3 regions of the Marichromatium sp. AB32 genome follow, and region 1 is predicted to be linked to each of the others. Evidence: predicted binding sites of a transcription regulator. Region 1 holds the regulator's gene; each other region holds the start of a gene.
What was found. The regulator sigma-54, encoded in region 1, starts transcription at its own class of promoters, with help from an activator protein. The targets are predictions, from matches to a motif close to TGGCANGNTNCNTGCTT.

Region 1 (5,897 bases):
ATCACCGGGCGCAGCTCGCGGGTGGTCACCATGCGGATGAAGGGATTGGGGGTGAACCACGTCTACCAGGGCCAGCGCGACAAGCTCGCCGCCTATCTCGAGCTGCGCGAGCGACTGGGGATCGAGGACGCCGCCGTGGCCTATCTCGGCGACGACGTCATCGACCTGCCGGTGATGCGCCAGGTCGGGCTCGCCGCGGCGGTGGCCGATGCCCACCCGATGGTACGCGCCGAGGCGCACTGGCACACCACGGCGCACGGCGGGCGCGGCGCCGCGCGCGAGTTCTGCGAACTGATCATGGACGCTCAGGGGACGCTCGCGCGACTGGCCGGACAGCGTCCATGAGCACCCGCGCGCACTGGCCGCTGCGCTACTACCTGCTCGCCGCCTTCTTCGCCTTCAGCGGGCTCGCGGGCTGGTGGCAGGTCCAGCGCATCGACCAGCCGCAGGGACCGGCCACCGTACGCCCCCGCGTCCCCGACTACGTGGTCCACGCGTTCACCGCGCTCGAGACCGACACCAGCGGCGCACCGAGCCGACGCCTGAGCGCAACCGAGTTGCGTCAGTTCGTCGCCGAGGATCTCTCCGAGCTCGACCGCCCACACATGCAGCTGTTCCAGTCCGACGGACCGCCGTGGCGCGCGCGCGCCGAGCACGGGCTGGTGCTCGACGGCGGCGCGGAGGTGCGGCTGACCGGCGACGTCCATCTCGAGCGCGACGCCACCGCCGAGGCCCCGCCCGCGCACATCGAGACCGAGCAGCTCAACGTCTGGCACCAGCGCGCCTATGCCCGTACCGACCTGCCGGTGCGGGTGGCCAGCGGCGAGGACTGGCTGAGCGCCACCGGCATGCAGCTGTGGTACGACGAGCCGGCGCGCGCCACCTTCCACGGTCGCACCCGGATGCTGCTCGCCCCGACCCAGGAGACCCAACCATGAGCCCTCCACTGCGCCTGCTGGCACTGTTGCTGTTGTTCGGCTGGAACCCGGCCAACGCGCTCGACGACGACCCCCAGCAACCGATGTATATCGAGGCCGACGACGTCGAGGTACGCGAGGCCGAGGGCACCAGCATCTATGTCGGCAACGTCGAGGTCACCCAGGGCAGCATGCGCCTGCACGCCGACCACATGACCGTCTATCACCGCGAGGACCGCCGCCCGCGCCAGATCATCGCCATCGGCACCCCGGCGCGCTTCCGTCAACTGCTCGAGGACGACCAGGGCGAGGTCCGCGCCTTCGCCAGGCGCATGGAGTTCGACACCGACCGCGACGAGCTGGTGCTGATCGACGAGGCGGTACTGATCCAGGGCGAGGACCGCGTCGCCAGCGAGCACATCGTCTACGACCGTGCCCGCGAACACTTCCGTGCCGGCGGCAGCGGTCGGGTGCGGATCACCATCACCCCCGAGGAGGAGTCATGACAGGGGTCGACGGATGAGCGTACTGCGCGCCGAACAGCTCAAGAAACGTTATCGCAGCCGCGAGGTCCTGCGGGGAGTGAGCGTCGAGGTCGAGGCCGGCGAGGTGGTCGGGCTGCTCGGCCCCAACGGCGCGGGCAAGACCACCTGCTTCTATCTCATCGTCGGGCTGATCCCGGCCGACCAGGGGCGCATCACCCTCGACGAGCACGATGTCACCCTGATGCCAATGCATGCGCGCGCGCGCGCCGGACTGAGCTATCTGGCGCAGGAGCCCTCGGTGTTTCGCAAGCTCAGCGCGCGCGACAACATCCTCGCGATCCTCGAGACCCGCGGCGACCTCGACCGCGAGCAGCGCGAGCAGCGTTGCGAGCAGCTGCTCGAGGAGCTCGGCATCGCCCATATCGGCGAGTCGCTGGCGCTCAGCCTCTCCGGCGGCGAGCGCCGTCGTCTCGAGATCGCCCGCGCGCTGGCCGTCGACCCCAAGGTGATGCTGCTCGACGAGCCCTTCGCCGGCGTCGACCCGATCGCCGTGGGCGACATCAAGGCGATCGTTTCGCACCTGCGCGAGCGCGGCATCGGCGTGTTGATCACCGATCACAACGTGCGCGAGACGCTCGACATCTGCGATCGCGGCTACATCATCAGTAATGGCGAGGTGATCGCCGCCGGCCGCCCCGACGAGCTGCTCGCCAACCAGCAGGTACGCGACGTCTATCTCGGCGCCGACTTCGCCATGTAGCATGTAGGCGGCAGCATCCGCGCCCCGCTGCTACATATTGGGAGTAAGATGAAGACCATCGCGCCCCGGCAGGGGGCGCGCTTGACGTGACTCAGGCACCTTTGTTGCCACCCGACCTATAATCGTCATAGGACGGTCATCGACCCGGCATAGAGACAGACGCAAGACGCATCGGCGATCCATGAAGCAAACCATCCAGCTTCGCCTCGGCCAACACCTGACGATGACGCCCCAGCTGCAGCAGGCGATTCGCCTCCTGCAGCTGTCGACGCTCGAGCTGCAGAAGGAGATCCAGGAGGCGCTGGACTCCAACCTGATGCTCGAGGAGGCCGAGGAGGCCGACCGCTTCGCCGCCAACGGAGAGGACAGCGGCAATGGCGCACACGAGTCCCCGCCCAGCGATGAGCAGGGCAGCGCCGAGCGTGAGCTCCAGGGCGAGACCAACGAGATCCCCGATGAGCTCCCGGTCGACACCCAGTGGGCCGATGTCTACGACGGCTATCTACCGCCGAGCACCCAGGGCAGCGCCGAGAACGCCGATTTCGACCCCTTCCTCCACCAGAGCCGCCCTCAGACCCTGCACGATCACCTCCTCTGGCAGCTCAACCTGATCCGGCTGAGCGAGCGCGACGAGATGATCGCCGAGGCGGTGATCGATGCCATCGACGCGCGCGGCTATCTTCGGGCCGATCTCGACGAGCTGCTGAGCACCATCGGCGACGATCAGATCAGCCTCGAGGAGATCGCCACCATGGTGCACCGGGTGCAGTCGTTCGATCCCCCGGGGGTCGGCGCCCGCGATCTCGCCGAGTGCCTGCAGATCCAGCTGCGGCAGCTCCCCGCCGAGACCCCGCAGCGCGACCTCGCGCTGGCGATCTGTCGCGACGGCTTCGAGCACCTGCCGCGCAAGGACATCGCCGCGCTGATGCGCCGCTTCAAGCAGACCGAGCCCGAGATTCGTGGTGCACTCACGCTGATCTGCCAGCTCAACCCGCACCCCGGCGACTTGATCGCGCAGGAGCCCCCGGAGTACGTTGTACCCGACATCTTCGTGCGCAGAGAGAATGGTCGCTGGTCGGTGGAACTCAACCCGGAATCCACACCTAAACTGAGGGTGAACGCAGACTACGCCCGGCTGATCCGGCGCGCCGACACCAGCAGCGACAGCGTCACCATGCGCAACCACCTGCAGGAGGCGCGCTGGTTCATCAAGAGCCTGGCGAGCCGCAACGACACCGTGCTGCGGGTGGGCGCCAAGATCGTGGAGATGCAGCAGGCGTTCTTCGAGCACGGCGAGGAGGCGATGCGGCCGATGGTGCTGCGCGACGTCGCCGAGGCGCTCGAGCTGCACGAGTCGACCGTCTCCCGGGTCACCACGCAGAAATACATGCATACGCCGAGGGGCACCCTGGAGTTCAAGTACTTCTTCTCGTCCCACGTCAGCACCACTTCTGGTGGGGAGTGTTCATCAACGGCGATCCGCGCGCTCATTCGTAAGCTGATCGCCGCCGAACCCGCCAGAAAACCCTTGAGCGACAGCAAGATCGCGGCCGAACTGGCCGATCGCGGCATCCAGGTCGCGCGTCGAACCGTCGCCAAGTACCGCGAGGCCATGGGTATTCCAGCCTCGAACGAGCGCAAACGCCTGGCATGAGCAGGCTGTTTGGAACCCCTGTAAGGAGTCCAATGATGCAAATCAATCTGACGGGTCATCACGTCGACATCACCGAGGCACTGCGCGACTACGTCGACAGCAAATTCGCACGCCTGGCGCGTCACTTCGACCACGTCACCAATGCCCACGTCATTCTCAGCGTTGAGAAGCTCGACCAGAAGGCCGAGGCGACGCTGCACATCAATGGTGGGAAGCTCTTCGCCGACTCCGTGCATGAAGATATGTATGCCGCGATCGACGGCCTGACCGACAAGCTCGATCGCCAGATCCTGCGCCACAAGGAGAAGAAGAACGACTATCGCAGCGCACCCGGCCCGAAGGCGGCCGACTCTGAAGCCGAGGCCGACGCCGAGGCCGATACCGAATAGCCCGGCAACGGCCTGATGGCCCATGCGTCGGCGGGGCGTCGGGACACCCGACACCCGCCGGACCGACGCACCGACACCTCGAACGGATCCGTGATCGCGCCGTTCGGGGTGTTTTGCATTGAGACCCTGAGATCCGAGCCGATATCGACACCTGCGGGCTCCGACGACTCGAAGGACACCCAGAATCCATGACCACGACCACGCGCCCCGATCACCCGCCGGTATGGACACCGGACACCGTCACCGCCCAGCGCCCCTGTCCCTGCGACCACCAGGAGCCTTGACCGATGTTCAGTCCAGACCTGATCAGCGAGGCCCGAGTCAGCTGCGGTGCCGAGATCGCCAGCAAGAAGCGGCTGCTCGAGACGCTCGCCGAGCTGCTGGCCAACGACCACCCCCGTCTCAACACCGAACTCGTCTTCGAGCGTCTGCTCGAGCGCGAGCGACTCGGCAGCACCGGACTCGGTCACGGTGTGGCGCTGCCGCACGCCCGCATCAAGGAGATCAACGAGGTGCTCGGAGCCTTCGTCAGCACCAGCACCGGGGTCGACTATGACGCGATCGACGGCGAGCCGGTCGATCTCGCCTTCGCCCTGCTGGTCCCGGAGAGCGCCACCGAGGAGCATCTGCGCTTGCTCGCCCGGCTCGCCGGCATGTTCAGCGACCCGGCCACCCGCGCCGCGCTGCGCGAGGCCGGCTCGGCGGCGAGCGTGCTGCAACTGATCGAGACGAGCGAGGCGCGCTAGCGCCACGCCGACCTGGGCCATGCTCGACAGCCTCCAGTCACTCCTCGAACAGACCGGCCCGCGGCTGCAGCTGCGCTGGCTCAACGGCGAGCCCGAACAAGGCTCCCCACTGCGCCGGCCCGAGCGCGCACGCTCGCGCGAGTCGCTGATCGGCTCGCTCAACTGCATCCACCCCAACTGTCTGCAGGTGATCGGGCGCGCCGAGCAGCGCTATCTCCAGGCACTGGGACGCACCGCCTTCGAGGAAACCCTCGAGCAACTCTTCGCCGAGCAACCGGCGGCGATCCTGTTCGCCGACGGCCTCGAGCCCCACCCCGCCTTCTTCGCCTTCGCCGCCGAGCACGACACCCCGCTGCTCGGCTCGCCGCTCGGCGACGAGGAGCTGATCAACCACCTGCGCTATTTTCTCACCCACGCCCTGGCCGAGCGCCAGACCCTGCACGGCGTCTTCATCGAGGTGCTGGGGATGGGGGTATTGCTGGTCGGCGATCCGGCGGTGGGCAAGAGCGAGCTGGCGCTCGACCTGATCACCCGCGGTCATCGGCTCATCGCCGACGACGCGCCGCGCTTCGCGCGCATCGCCCCGGAGGCCATCGAGGGCACCTGCCCGGAGACCCTGCGGGACTTCCTCGAGGTGCGCGGGCTGGGTATCCTCAACATCCGCGCGATGTTCGGCGAGGGCGCGGTCCAGCGCAGCAAGACGCTGAACCTGATCATCGATCTGCAACCCCTCGACCAGCAACAGATCGCCGGTCTCGACCGGCTCACCGGCAGCCTCTCGGCAACCGACGTGCTCGGGGTGGCGATCCCGACCATCACCATGCCGGTGGCGCCGGGACGCAACCTGGCCATCCTGGTGGAAGCGGCAGTGCGCCACCAGATCCTACGTATCCGTGGCTATGACGCCGGCGTCGACTTCATCGACCGGCAGGCGCGGGCGATCCGT
Region 2 (5,897 bases), on a different contig from region 1:
GACCGAGATCATCAAGGGCATGACCCTGGATCAGGCGCTGACGGTGACCAACCAGGACATCGCCGATGTCCTCGGCGGCCTGCCCGCCGAGAAGATGCACTGCTCGGTGATGGGGCGTGAGGCGCTGCAGGCGGCGATCGCCAACTATCGCGGCGAGCGCTGGGAGGACGACGACCACGCCGAGGGCGCGCTGGTGTGCAAGTGCTTCGGGGTCGACGCCGGGATGATCGAGGAGACGGTACGCGCCAACGGGCTCGACTCGGTGACCGCCGTCACCCATTACACCAAGGCCGGCGGCGGCTGCTCGGCCTGTCACGAGGAGATCGAGGAGATCATCGCCCGGGTCAATCCCACCGCCGTGGCGGTCCAGGCACCGCGCGCCCCCGAACCCCCGCAACCCGCCGCGCCCCGCGTCAACACCCTGCAGCGCATCCGCCGCATCGAGCGGCTGATCGACACCCTGCGCCCCGAGCTGCAGCGCGACCACGGCGACCTCGAACTGGTCGACGTCGACGGCCGCACGGTCTATGTCAGCCTCAAGGGCGCCTGCGCCGGCTGTCAGATGGCCTCGCTCACCCTCTCCGGCATCCAGGAGCGGCTCAGCGCCGAGCTCGGCGAACCGCTGCGGGTGATCCCCGCCGCGCCCCAGCAGATCGCCTGCTGACGTCCCACGGCGCGACGCGATCGCCACCCATCCCCATCCGCAGCGAGGAGCCACCGATGAGCGAACAGACCCCCGGCATCTATCTCGACAACAACGCCACCACCATGGTCGCCCCCGAGGTGGTGGAGGCGATGCTGCCCTTCTTCACCGAGCAGTTCGGCAACCCCTCCTCGATCCATCGCTACGGCGATCGCGTCGGGCGCGCGCTGCGCACCGCACGCGCCCAGGTCGCCGCCCTGCTCGGCGCGACGCACGACTCCGAGATCATCTTCACCTCCTGCGGCACCGAGTCCGACGCCACCGCCATCCTCTCGGCGCTGCGCGCCCAGCCCGAGCGGCGCGAGATCATCACCACCGAGGTCGAACACCCGGCGGTGCTGAGCCTGTGCGACCAGCTCGCCAAGGAGGGTTATGTGATCCATCGTCTCGGCGTCGACGGCTACGGGCGACTCGATCTCGATGCCTATCGCGCGCTGCTCACCGAGCGGGTCGCCATCGTCTCGGTGATGTGGGCCAACAACGAGACCGGCACCCTGTTCCCGGTCGAGGAGATGGCCGAGATGGCGCGCGCGGCGGGCGTGATGTTCCACACCGACGCGGTGCAGGCGGTGGGCAAGCTGCCGATCGCGCTCGCCGACAGCGCCATCGACATGCTCTCGCTCTCCGGGCACAAGCTCCACGCCGCCAAGGGCGTCGGCGTGCTCTACGTGCGTCGCAACACCCGCTTCCGACCGCTGCTGCGCGGCGGTCACCAGGAACGCGGTCGCCGCGCCGGCACCGAGAACAGCGCCGGCATCGTCGGGCTCGGGCTCGCCTGCGAGCTGGCCGGCGCCGCGCTCGAGCATGAGCGCACCACGGTGCGCGCGCTGCGCGACCGGCTCGAGCGCGGCATCCTCACCGCCGTGCCCCACTGCTTCGTCACCGGCGATCCCGACAACCGTCTGCCCAACACCAGCAACATCGCCTTCGAGTTCATCGAGGGCGAGTCGATCCTGCTGTTGCTCAACCGTCACGGCATCGCCGCCTCCAGCGGCTCGGCCTGCAGCTCGGGCTCGCTCGAGCCCTCGCACGTGATGCGCGCCATGGGCATCCCGCTCACCGCCGCCCACGGCACCATCCGTTTCTCGCTCTCACGCTACAACAGCGCCGCCGAGATCGATCGCGCGGTGGACACCCTCGTCCCGGTGATCGAACAGCTGCGCCGACTCTCGCCCTACTGGGGCGAGGACGGTCCGCTCGGCGACGCACACACGCCCGGCTTCTCGCCGGCCTACGCCTGACCCGACGCGCGGCACCGGCGCACCATGCCGGTGCCGCGACGCGGCGGCTCTGCGACACGCCCGCCCTCTCCACCCTGTCGCAAACCCTGCAACGCCCCGGTCTCCTGGCGCGCAACCCGCTGAACCCACGTCATCGAAGACGCTGGCACTTCCTTTGCTAACAAGTCTCGTCAAGTGCTGTACGGAGCCCACAGATGAAGGATTCAGTCCGCCCGATCACCATCAACGACACCACCCTGCGCGACGGCGAGCAGTCGGCCGGGGTCGCCTTCTCGCTCGCCGAGAAGCTCGCCATCGCCCGCGCGCTCGACGCCCTCGGCGTCCCCGAGCTCGAGATCGGCATCCCGGCGATGGGCGCCGACGAGCGTGACGCGATCCAGGCCATCGCCCGACTCGGGCTTGCCGCGCGGCTGATGCTGTGGTGCCGGATGCGCGCGGACGACATCGCCCGCTGCGCCGGGCTCGACGCCGATCTCGTCGACCTCTCGATCCCGCTCTCCGACCAGCAGCTGGCGTGCAAGCTCGGCCGTGATCGCGACTGGGCGCTGCGCCAGATCGCGCGCTGCGTGCCCGAGGCGCGCGCGCTCGGGCTGGAGGTCTGCGTCGGCGCCGAGGATGCCTCGCGCGCCGATCCCGAGTTCCTCGCCCGCGCCGCCGAGGTCGCCCAGGCAGCCGGTGCGCGCCGCATCCGCTTCGCCGACACCGTCGGCTTGATGGAGCCCTTCGGCGTCTATTCACGCATCGCCACGCTGCGTGCCGCCTGCGACCTGGAGATCGAGATGCACGCCCACGACGACCTCGGGCTGGCTACCGCCAACACCCTGGCCGCGGCCCGTGCCGGGGCGACCCACCTCAACACCACGGTGCACGGACTCGGCGAGCGCGCCGGCAACGCCGCGCTGGAGGAGGTGGTGATGGGACTCAGACACACCCAGGGGATCGACCCCGGGGTCGACCTGCACGCCTTCGAGCAGGTCTCGACCCTGGTCGCCCAGGCCTCGGGACGCCCGGTGGCCTGGCACAAGAGCCTGGTCGGCGACGGTGCCTTCACCCACGAGGCCGGGATCCACGTCGACGGCCTGCTCAAGGACCCGCTCAACTACCAGGGCATCGACCCGGCCGAACTCGGGCGCCATCACCGCCTGGTGCTCGGCAAGCACTCGGGCCGCCAGGCGGTGCGCCAGGCCTATGCCGAGCTGCTGCACCAGGAGGTCGGACTCGATCAGGCCGAGCGACTGCTGCCGCTGGTGCGGCGCTTCGTCACCGCGACCAAGCGCGCCCCGGTCGCCGCCGACCTGCAGCGCTTCCTCTGCGAACTGCCCACTGCAACCGCCCACACCGCCTGAACCGGAGCCGCCGATGAACGACGACAGCGACCTGCACGACCTGGTCAGCGCCGAGGACTTCCTCGAGCACTTTGAGATCGACTACGACCCGGCCGTGGTCCGGGTCAACCGGCTGCACATCCTGCAGCGCTTCCACGACTATCTGGCCGACGCCGAGCCCCTGCCCGAACAGGCCGAGGCTCGTCACCGGCGGCGCGCCGAGCTGCTCACCCGCGCCTATCACGACTTCGTCGCGTCCGACGCGCGCACCGAGCGGGTGTTCCGGGTCTTCCATCTGCACGGGCCGCGCAGCGGCGTGCGGGTCGATCTCCAACTCGACCCGGCGGGAGGTGGCCATGCGCCCCAACTTTGAGTTCGGCGATGCGGTGCGGGTGATCCGCAACCTGCGCAACGACGGCACCTTCCCCGAGGGCGCGCGCGGCGATCTGCTGGTACGTCGCGGCGCCGTCGGCCACGTGCGTGACGTCGGTACCTTCCTCCAGGACCAGATCATCTACGCGGTGCACTTCATCGAAGAGGGCCGCGTGGTCGGCTGTCGCGAGGAGGAGCTGCAGGCGGCCGACGCGCCCTGGACCCCGAGCCGCTTCGAGGCGCGCGAGCGGGTCGCCGCCGCCCGCCGACTGGCGCTGCGCGGCGAGGTACTGGTCGAGCCCGGGGAGGTCGGCGAGGTGCTGCGGGTCGAGCGCGATCACCCGCAGGGGGTGTGCTATCAGGTGTTGTTCGCCGGGCGTACGCCGCTGCTGGTGCCCGAGTCGGCGCTGGACCAACCCGAAGACCAACCCGAACCCCAGGAGGCCGGATGAAGGCGCGCATCGACCCCTACCACCTGATCCGCGCCTCGGCCAGTCGCTTCCAGTGTCCACCGACCCAGCTCGACGCCGTCCAGCGCGCCGAGGCCGAGCGTCTGGCCGAGCGCAGTCAGCAGCTCGAGGCACTGGTGCTCGCCACCGCCGAGGCGGCGGCCACGCAGATCACCGACCAACAGCTCGACGCGAGCCTTGCCGAGCTGCTCGAGCGCTACGAGGATGAGGTCGCCTTCGAGGCGGCGCTCGCCGATGGCGGACTGGATGTCGCCGCGCTGCGCCGCGCCCTGGAGCGCGAGCTGCGCTTCGACGCCGTGCTGCGTCGCATCGGCGCCCAGGCCCCGGCACCGAGCGAGGACGAGTTGGCCGCCTTCTATCAGCGCCACCGCGAGCGCTTCGTCCAGCCCGAGCGTCGCGAGGCCCGCCACCTGCTCATCACCATCAACCCCGATTACGCGGAGAACCGCCCCGAGACCGCGCGCGCGCGCATCGCGGCGCTGGCCGAGCGGCTCACCGCCGACCCGGATGCCTTCGGCGCGCTCGCCAAGCGTCACTCGGAGTGCCCGACCGCGCTCGAGGAGGGTCGGCTCGGCACCCTGACCGCCGGCCAGCTCTACCCCGCACTCGACGCCGCGCTGTTCGCGCTCGCCCGCGGTGAGATCAGCACCGTGGTCGAGAGCCCGCTGGGCCTGCACCTGCTGCGCTGCGAGCGTATCCACCCGGCCGAGACGATCCCGCTCGACGCGGTCCGCGAACGGCTGCGCGCGCAGCTCGGCGAGCAGGCCGCGCGGCGACGCCAGCGCGACTGGATCGCCGCGCTGCATGAAGCCGGCGCGGTGGCCTGAGTCGGTTGGCTCAGGCCACTTCCTTGTCGTTGCCCTGGACCTGACGGATCAGCGGATAGAGGTGCTCGGTCTCGCGTTGGATACGGTCCATCACCAGCGCCATCATCTGCTCGGTGTCCTGGAGGAAGGCGGCGTGATCGCCGATGGTGAGGCTGTGACGCTGCTGCGAACACCATTGCTTCACATAGGCGGCGAAGATGCGCTTGATCTCGATCGAGCCCGAGAGGAAGCGGTTGGCGGTGTTCTTCACCTGCTGCTCGGGGCGGGCGATGAGCCGACCGCAGAGTTCGCGATCGACCAGCTCCATATGCTCGCGGATGCGCGTGGTGAGATCGAAGAAGAGATCGCAGGCGACCTCGGTGTCACACATCGAACGCTCTCGCACCAGATACAGAAAGACGTTCGAGAGCTCGATGATCTTGTGGTTCTGGGCATGCAGTTGGGCAAACGCGACCATGGCCATGCTCCTCCGGCTCGATTGGTGGTAAGCGCGATCGTTGTCGTGAACAGACAACCGGCGTGGCCGCGTTTGTGTGGGATCGCGGCTCATCATCCTGTCCGCCGGCGTTCGGTCAGTCTACATCCAGAGCGACCGAGGTGCGAAGCGCGTAACAGCGGCCAGCGGCCAGCGGCCAGCGGCCAGCGGCCAGCGGCCAGCGAAAGTTTGAACCACAAAGGCGCCAAGGGCGCAAAGGGGGGAAGAGCCTCCAGCGGTCAGCCACCAGTGGCGGCCTCCCCTCGCCAGACACCTGCGCGACGGCTGATGACTGGCGGCTGGCGGCTGATGGCTGGCGGCTGGCGGCTGGTGGCTGGTGGCTGGTGGCTGATGGCTGATGGCTGATGGCTGGTGGCTGGTGGCTGCCCCCTCACCCCACGACCGGGAAGGTCACCGCCACCGCCGAGGCAAAGGCCAGGGCGTTGGCCAGGGCGCCGGCGAGCGGATGGTTGACGCGACGATA
Region 3 (5,897 bases), on a different contig from region 1:
CTAGGTTCGAATCCTAGACGGCCCACCAAATACGAGAAAGGCTCTCCGTTCGCGGAGGGCCTTTTTTATTGCTTGCGATTTCCAGTCGCCAGTCGCTTGGCCGACCTTGCTCGGAATGGTGCAGCGGACGGCGCCGGGCATGGGCCATGTCGAGGGCACGGATGACCAGCTCGGCGTTCATGCGTGCACGCATCGACCAGCCGAGAGCCCTCCAGTCGATGCTCGGTGCCGAGTTCGCCGCGCTCGAGGTCATCGGCAAGGTGCTGCTCGACCCGACCAAGACCGGCGCGGGCCGCTCCAGGTACTTCCGCGTGCAGATGGTCTGATGCGCCTCACCCGGCTCGACAGCGGTGCCTGGGTCGACCTCCCGGACGATCTCTACTGGGAGGACGAGCACGCCCGCACCGGCGTGCGCCAGAGCATCACCCCCAGCCTCGGCGGCGCGGCCCTGGTGCAGGTCGCCACCCTGCAGTATCGCGCCCTCACCCTCCGCCCCTGGGCCGAGGACGCCGCCTGGATCGACCGCGACCGGCTCGACACCCTCAGCGCCTGGGCCGCGCTCCCCGAGCTGGCGATGACCCTCGAACGCCACGGCCACAGCCACCAGGTCGGCTGGCGCTACGATAGTGACGGACGCGCCATCCTTGCCGAGCCTGTGCTCTATGCCGCGGATCAGACGCCCTATTGGCGGGTGAGCTTGATGTTGGTGGCGGTGTAGATCCACACTCCCGCTCGGGTCAATCGCAAGGGAGGTGAATCATGCACGGGACAGCAATGACCTTGGCCGTCGTCGCCACGCTCTGGGGCGTGGCGGGATGGGCGGGCGTCTACAAGTGCACGGACCCCGACACTGGGGCGGTGACGTTTTCGCAGGTGAGGTGCGCGGCGGATGCGGAAGAGCTGTCCGTGGGGAGGCCGATCGCCCCCGTCAGGCTGCCGCCAGCACGCACTGAAACGCCGGTTGCCCCAGTACCACCATCGCCTGAGAAGGTCTTCCTGGATGCCTGGATCAGGGATAGGAAAGCGCATGGAATCGAAGAGATGCGCTCGGCCTCGGCCGATGAGGTGGAGCGGTGTCTCTCCATGATCAAAGCTAAATCGATGTACTACGATCCGGGTAGCGTGAAAGTGGAGGATGACCCTCAGTTCTTGAGGCTGGGGAACGATCGGTTCTACATCTCCCTCCTGGTGAATGCCAAGAACCGCTATGGCGGCTATGTCGGGGCGAAGCTGAAGGCCTGCTACTATTCGGCCGATGGCGATCTCGACCAGATTCTCTAGCGTGCCGTCTCGCGCCGCCTCGGCGTCGTCTCGCGGGGATTGTCACAGCCGGTCGGCTGCGCGCAGGGACTGCCTCCAAACACTTGTGATGTCTCGCCCTCCGGCCCCTTCCCTGCTCGGCGCGAGCGTGCCGCGACACGCTCGGGCGTCGATCCGTCGGCGCTGCGGCGACGGACGCGCCCGCCCCGCATGAAACCGTGCGCTATATATTGTCGAGTGGAGGCCTGGCCTGGCCGATGACCGTGCTGTGCGCGTGGCCGGGCGGGTCTCTCGGGTGGCACAACCGATGATTTGCAAAGGAGCGCGGGCATGGGCGATACACTCGACGATAGCGAATGGCGGCGTTGCCGTGCGTGCCAGTGTCAGACGATGGTCGCGAGAGACGCGTCGACCTGGGTCTGTCGCAACTGTGGGGTGGAGAACGGCGGGCATCCGGGCCACCGCCCCCAGACGGCCCGTTCCGGGCAGAGCCCTCGTCGCGTGCGGCACAGCGCGGCACGCGTGCGGGCGAAGCGCGACGCCCCCCGTCGCGCCAGGGGCGGCGGGGGCGGCACGCTGTCCGTCGGCAAGGTCTTTGACATGGCCGTCCGAGGGGTGCTGATCCTTCTGGTCGGTCTGCTCGTCGTCACGCTGATCGGGCTGACGGCCGTGGAATCCGTCTCCTGGGCCGCGCTGCTCAACCTGGGCGCCATGGTGTTCGCGCTCGTCCTGTACTTCCTCCCCGCTCTGGTCGCGCAAGAGCGACGTCACACCAAGGCCGTGGCCATCTTCGTGCTCGATCTGTTCCTCGGCTGGACCTTCCTCGGTTGGGTCGGGGCGCTGGTCTGGGCCTTCACCGAGGACAATCGCGATCGGGCGACCGAAGCCGGGGTGAACGATCCGGCCTCGACGGCGAGGGGCTGAACAATGGCACTGCTGATGCTGTGGGTCCTGTTCCCGGTCTTCAGCGGCGTGATCGCGAGTGCCCGCGGGCGGGACGTGTTGGGCTGGGGGTTGGTCGGGCTGCTGTTCGGGCCCTTCGGTCTGGTCGTCGGGTTGTTGCCGTCGCTCGCGCCCCGGCCCGGGCGGGGCGCGCTCGCGCCAAGGTCGATCGCCTGCAGCCAGTGCCGTGAGCCGATCGCCTTCGACGCCAGGCGCTGCAAGCACTGCGGCACGCGCTATCCCTACCTCCAGGAACCGGCCCGCTCACATGTCGCGCTGATCGCCGATCGCTATGCGGCGTCGCGCGCGCCGGCGGCGATCGCCGAGGAGATGAACCGCAAGGGCATGCACCCCGCCGATCGGCGCGCGCGCTGGGCGCCGGCGGACATCGAGGCCATCATCGAGCACCACGTGCGCTGAGCCGCGACCCGGTGCGGCGTCAGTCGGCGGCCTGACTTCGGTCCGCGCGAGAGAGCTACCCGGCGGTCGCCTGCAGCGCCTCGAGCAGCACCCGTCGCTCGGCGGCGTCGAGCAGCTGTTCGAGTGCGCCCAGGTCCTCGCGCGCACGCGCCTGCAGCCCGCTCGGGCTGCCCAACTCCGCAGTCAGCGCCTGCGCCAGCGCCGAGCCGCGCGCCGCCGCGCGCCCCAGCCAGGCGCTGCCCGCCGCCTCGTCGCGCGTGCCGCCCTCGCCGAGCACCAGATCGCGCCCCAGCCAACACATCGCATCGGCGTGTCCGGCGCGCGCGGCCTGCTGGAACCAGTCGCGCGCCTGGGGCGCGCGCGCGCGTTCGAGCAGCCACACGCCGAACTCGTACTGCGCGCCGGGGTCGCCCTGGTCGGCGGCGAGCGCCAGCGTCCGCTCCGGCTCGGTGAGCCTGGTGCCGGTCAGCGTCAGCAGCGCGCTCAACTCCACCCGGGTCTTGCCATCGTCACCGTCACGGATCGCCATCAGCCGTCTCTCCTGGATGTAGCGCTGCAGCGTGCGTCGGCTCAGTCCGGTGACGGCGCTCGCGGTGTTCAGACAGATCGATGGCATCTCCAGTGTTCTCCCGGTTGCTCGACGCTGGCCCGTCCGTGGTCGTGGTCCTAAAGGTTGGGGTTGGCGTGACACCGCCCAACGCGTCGCCGACCATCGCGCCGGCGAGTGGTCACTGTTTGATGGGCAAGGTTGGGTTGTTTGCGTGTGGTGGTCGGCACTCCCTGCCCGAGCCATCGCTCGCTGCGACGCCTCCTCGTCCCCCCGACCGGATTGAACCGCAAAGCGTCAAGGCGCGCAAAGGCGCGAGGGCGAGGATGAGACCCCTTCGGCGATCAGTTGCCAGGGGGGAGAACCGCAACGCCGCGAAGGACGCGAAGAGACAAGGCGGAAAAGCCGCCAGCTGCCAGCTGTCAGTCGCCGGTCGCCGGTCGCCGGGGCGATTGGACCGCAAGGTCGCGCAGCATGCCAAGAGGCGAGGGGAGCAGCCGCCGGCGGTCAGCCCCCCCCCGCAGCGGACGGTTGCGACCAGCTGTGGCGCGGGAGCCAGTCAACCGGTCTCCTCACGGGTGGCTGGCGACTGATCGCCGGGCACGCCGCGCTTTGCCCAGCCGACGCTTGGCGGTGTGCTTCGCGTCCTTCGTGCCTCGTGGTTCAACCCCGTCCCCCGTCACCGCCCACGCCCTCCGATCGGTCCCGCGCCCCCGTCCCCGGCCCGCGCCCACTGGCGGCTGGTGACTGGCGGCGCGGCTGTCACCCCCTTGGTGTGTCAGTCTGTGGACTGTCACCCCTGCTGGCCGGACACGGGCCTGTGGATTGTCGCGGGGGTTCGGGTGACAGCCACTGCCGCGCTCATTTCCTGAACGCAAAAACAAGGGCTTGCACAGCCCTCGCATGGTTGGCCCGGAACTTGATAACAGGGGCACCAGGACCGGCACCGCCATGTCGGCCCCGTCTCCCGACGAGACAGGCTCAGTTCATCCCAAACCGGAGAAGCATTCCATGACGAAGCAAAAACAGGCCGGCTTCACCCTGATCGAACTCATGATCGTGGTGGCCATCATCGGCATCCTGGCGGCGATCGCGCTGCCGGCGTATCAGGACTATATGGCCAAGGCCAAGATGTCCGAGGTCATTCTTGCGGCGAGTCAGTGTCGAACCACGGTTGCTGAGGTCTATCAGTCCGGTACTACCGCCAATGCACCAGCCGCAGGTGCCTGGGGGTGTGAATCGAGTTCTGGTACCCAATACGTTGCATCTGTGACGACTGGCGCGAATGGGGCGATTACCGTGACAGTTGCGAACGATAGTATCGACGCGGCGTTGAATGGTACTACGATCGTCTTGACTCCGACTACCGCTCCTGGTACTGCTGCAACAACCGCTGATATGCCGACTCAACTTTATGGGTTTGAGTGTGCAGGTGCAACTGGTAGTGGTACGGTTCCGGCAAAATACCTGCCTGGCTCTTGCCGTTCGACGCTCTGATCAGTTAGCGAGTAAATAAATGGGCAGCGGGCCTTAGTGGTTCGCTGTCTTTTTTTTGTGAGGCGGAGATGAACCTGATTTTAATACCTGTTGTTTCAAGTCTTTTGCTATTTTTTCTTGCGGTGACACTGTTTTCTTCAGGTTTTGTTTTTTGGATTAGCATTTTACTTGCTTTTTTTTCTTTGTTGTTAAGTCTTTTTTTCTATGTGTCTGACAGATTTACAGGTGAGGGCGTCAATCAGGCTGTGTTTTTTCATCTGTATAAAGGTTTTGAGGGGGTAGATGTTTTTTCTTTTAAGTTCGAGTTGATCGTTTTTTTCTCGTTTGTTTTTTTGTCTGTTGTTTTTTTTGTTTTTATCGTTAATTTCAGGTGTCGGCGTCCTGTTTTTTTGATTTCCACTTTTACGCAGCTTGTGATTTCATTTTCAGTTGCCTGCTTCGCGGTTTTTTTGCATCCTTCCATCATAGAAGCAAAAATGATTTTAAGTCAGTGGTGGTCGCCGAGAGATTTGATTGTTTTAAACCATGAGATGTCTTCTTTTGAAGATTTTGATGTTGCTGTTAGTGGTCGTCGTGATTTGGTTTTTGTTTATGCAGAGAGCTTGGAGAGGACTTTTTTTGAAGATTCCTTGTTTCCTGGCCTCATAAGCAAGATTGAGCAGCTAGAGGCTGGAGGTTTGTCTTTTGCTGGGATTCGGCAGGCTCCAATGACTGACTGGACTATTGCTGGAATGGTTTCGAGTCAGTGCGGAATCCCTCTTGCTACATACAAGTCTAATCGAAACGACTTTTCTGATGGCCTCAGGTTCGTTCCTGGTGCGACCTGTGTTGGTGATGTTTTGCGGTTTAATGGCTACCGTAATGTTTATGTCGGAGGCGCTAGTCTAGATTTTGCGGGCAAGGGTCGCTTCTACAAAGAGCATGGATTTGATGAAGTCTACGGGATGGAAGAGTTGCAGGCTGTGGCCGAAAAGCCTTTGGCTACTTCTAAGTGGGGTGTTTATGATGATCATGTTTTCGAATTTTCGCTAGAAAAATTTAAGGAGCTTGCCGATGAGAGTGAACATTTTTCTCTGTTTGTCCTGACGCTAGATACTCACCCTCCGAGCGGGCATGTTACTCCTGGTTGTGATGATGTTGTCTATGGAGTTGGCGAGTATCCAATTCTTAACGCAGTAAAATGCGCGGACTCAATGATTTATGACTTTGTGCTTTCAATCGAAAAAGAGGC

Region 2: a site for sigma-54 is predicted at 2,088-2,104, ahead of nifV (homocitrate synthase). Genes of this name have one in related genera too.
Region 3: a site for sigma-54 is predicted at 4,078-4,094, ahead of EBL85_RS15470 (pilin). Genes of this name have one in related genera too.

Annotation. Positions count from the first base shown of each region.
Region 1 covers NZ_RHFJ01000016.1:22,893-28,789, reverse strand. Annotated here, with positions in the region: gene kdsC (3-deoxy-manno-octulosonate-8-phosphatase KdsC) at 1-345, shown strand, start outside; gene lptC (LPS export ABC transporter periplasmic protein LptC) at 342-938, shown strand; gene lptA (lipopolysaccharide transport periplasmic protein LptA) at 935-1,423, shown strand; gene lptB (LPS export ABC transporter ATP-binding protein) at 1,437-2,162, shown strand; gene EBL85_RS07065 (RNA polymerase factor sigma-54) at 2,344-3,816, shown strand; gene hpf (ribosome hibernation-promoting factor, HPF/YfiA family) at 3,852-4,205, shown strand; gene EBL85_RS07055 (PTS sugar transporter subunit IIA) at 4,493-4,951, shown strand; gene hprK (HPr(Ser) kinase/phosphatase) at 4,971-5,897, shown strand, end outside.
Region 2 covers NZ_RHFJ01000007.1:6,887-12,783, forward strand. Annotated here, with positions in the region: gene nifU (Fe-S cluster assembly protein NifU) at 1-664, shown strand, start outside; gene nifS (cysteine desulfurase NifS) at 721-1,944, shown strand; gene nifV (homocitrate synthase) at 2,139-3,290, shown strand; gene nifW (nitrogenase-stabilizing/protective protein NifW) at 3,304-3,642, shown strand; gene EBL85_RS03765 (nitrogen fixation protein NifZ) at 3,626-4,093, shown strand; gene nifM (nitrogen fixation protein NifM) at 4,090-4,938, shown strand; gene EBL85_RS03775 (hypothetical protein) at 4,949-5,395, opposite strand; gene EBL85_RS03785 (alpha/beta hydrolase) at 5,805-5,897, opposite strand, start outside.
Region 3 covers NZ_RHFJ01000079.1:604-6,500, reverse strand. Annotated here, with positions in the region: tRNA gene EBL85_RS15500 (tRNA-Lys) at 1-28, shown strand, start outside; gene EBL85_RS17255 (hypothetical protein) at 162-326, shown strand; gene EBL85_RS15495 (hypothetical protein) at 326-718, shown strand; gene EBL85_RS15490 (hypothetical protein) at 760-1,281, shown strand; gene EBL85_RS17505 (superinfection immunity protein) at 1,591-2,184, shown strand; gene EBL85_RS15480 (zinc ribbon domain-containing protein) at 2,188-2,622, shown strand; gene EBL85_RS15475 (tetratricopeptide repeat protein) at 2,678-3,238, opposite strand; gene EBL85_RS15470 (pilin) at 4,181-4,666, shown strand; gene EBL85_RS15465 (sulfatase-like hydrolase/transferase) at 4,735-5,897, shown strand, end outside.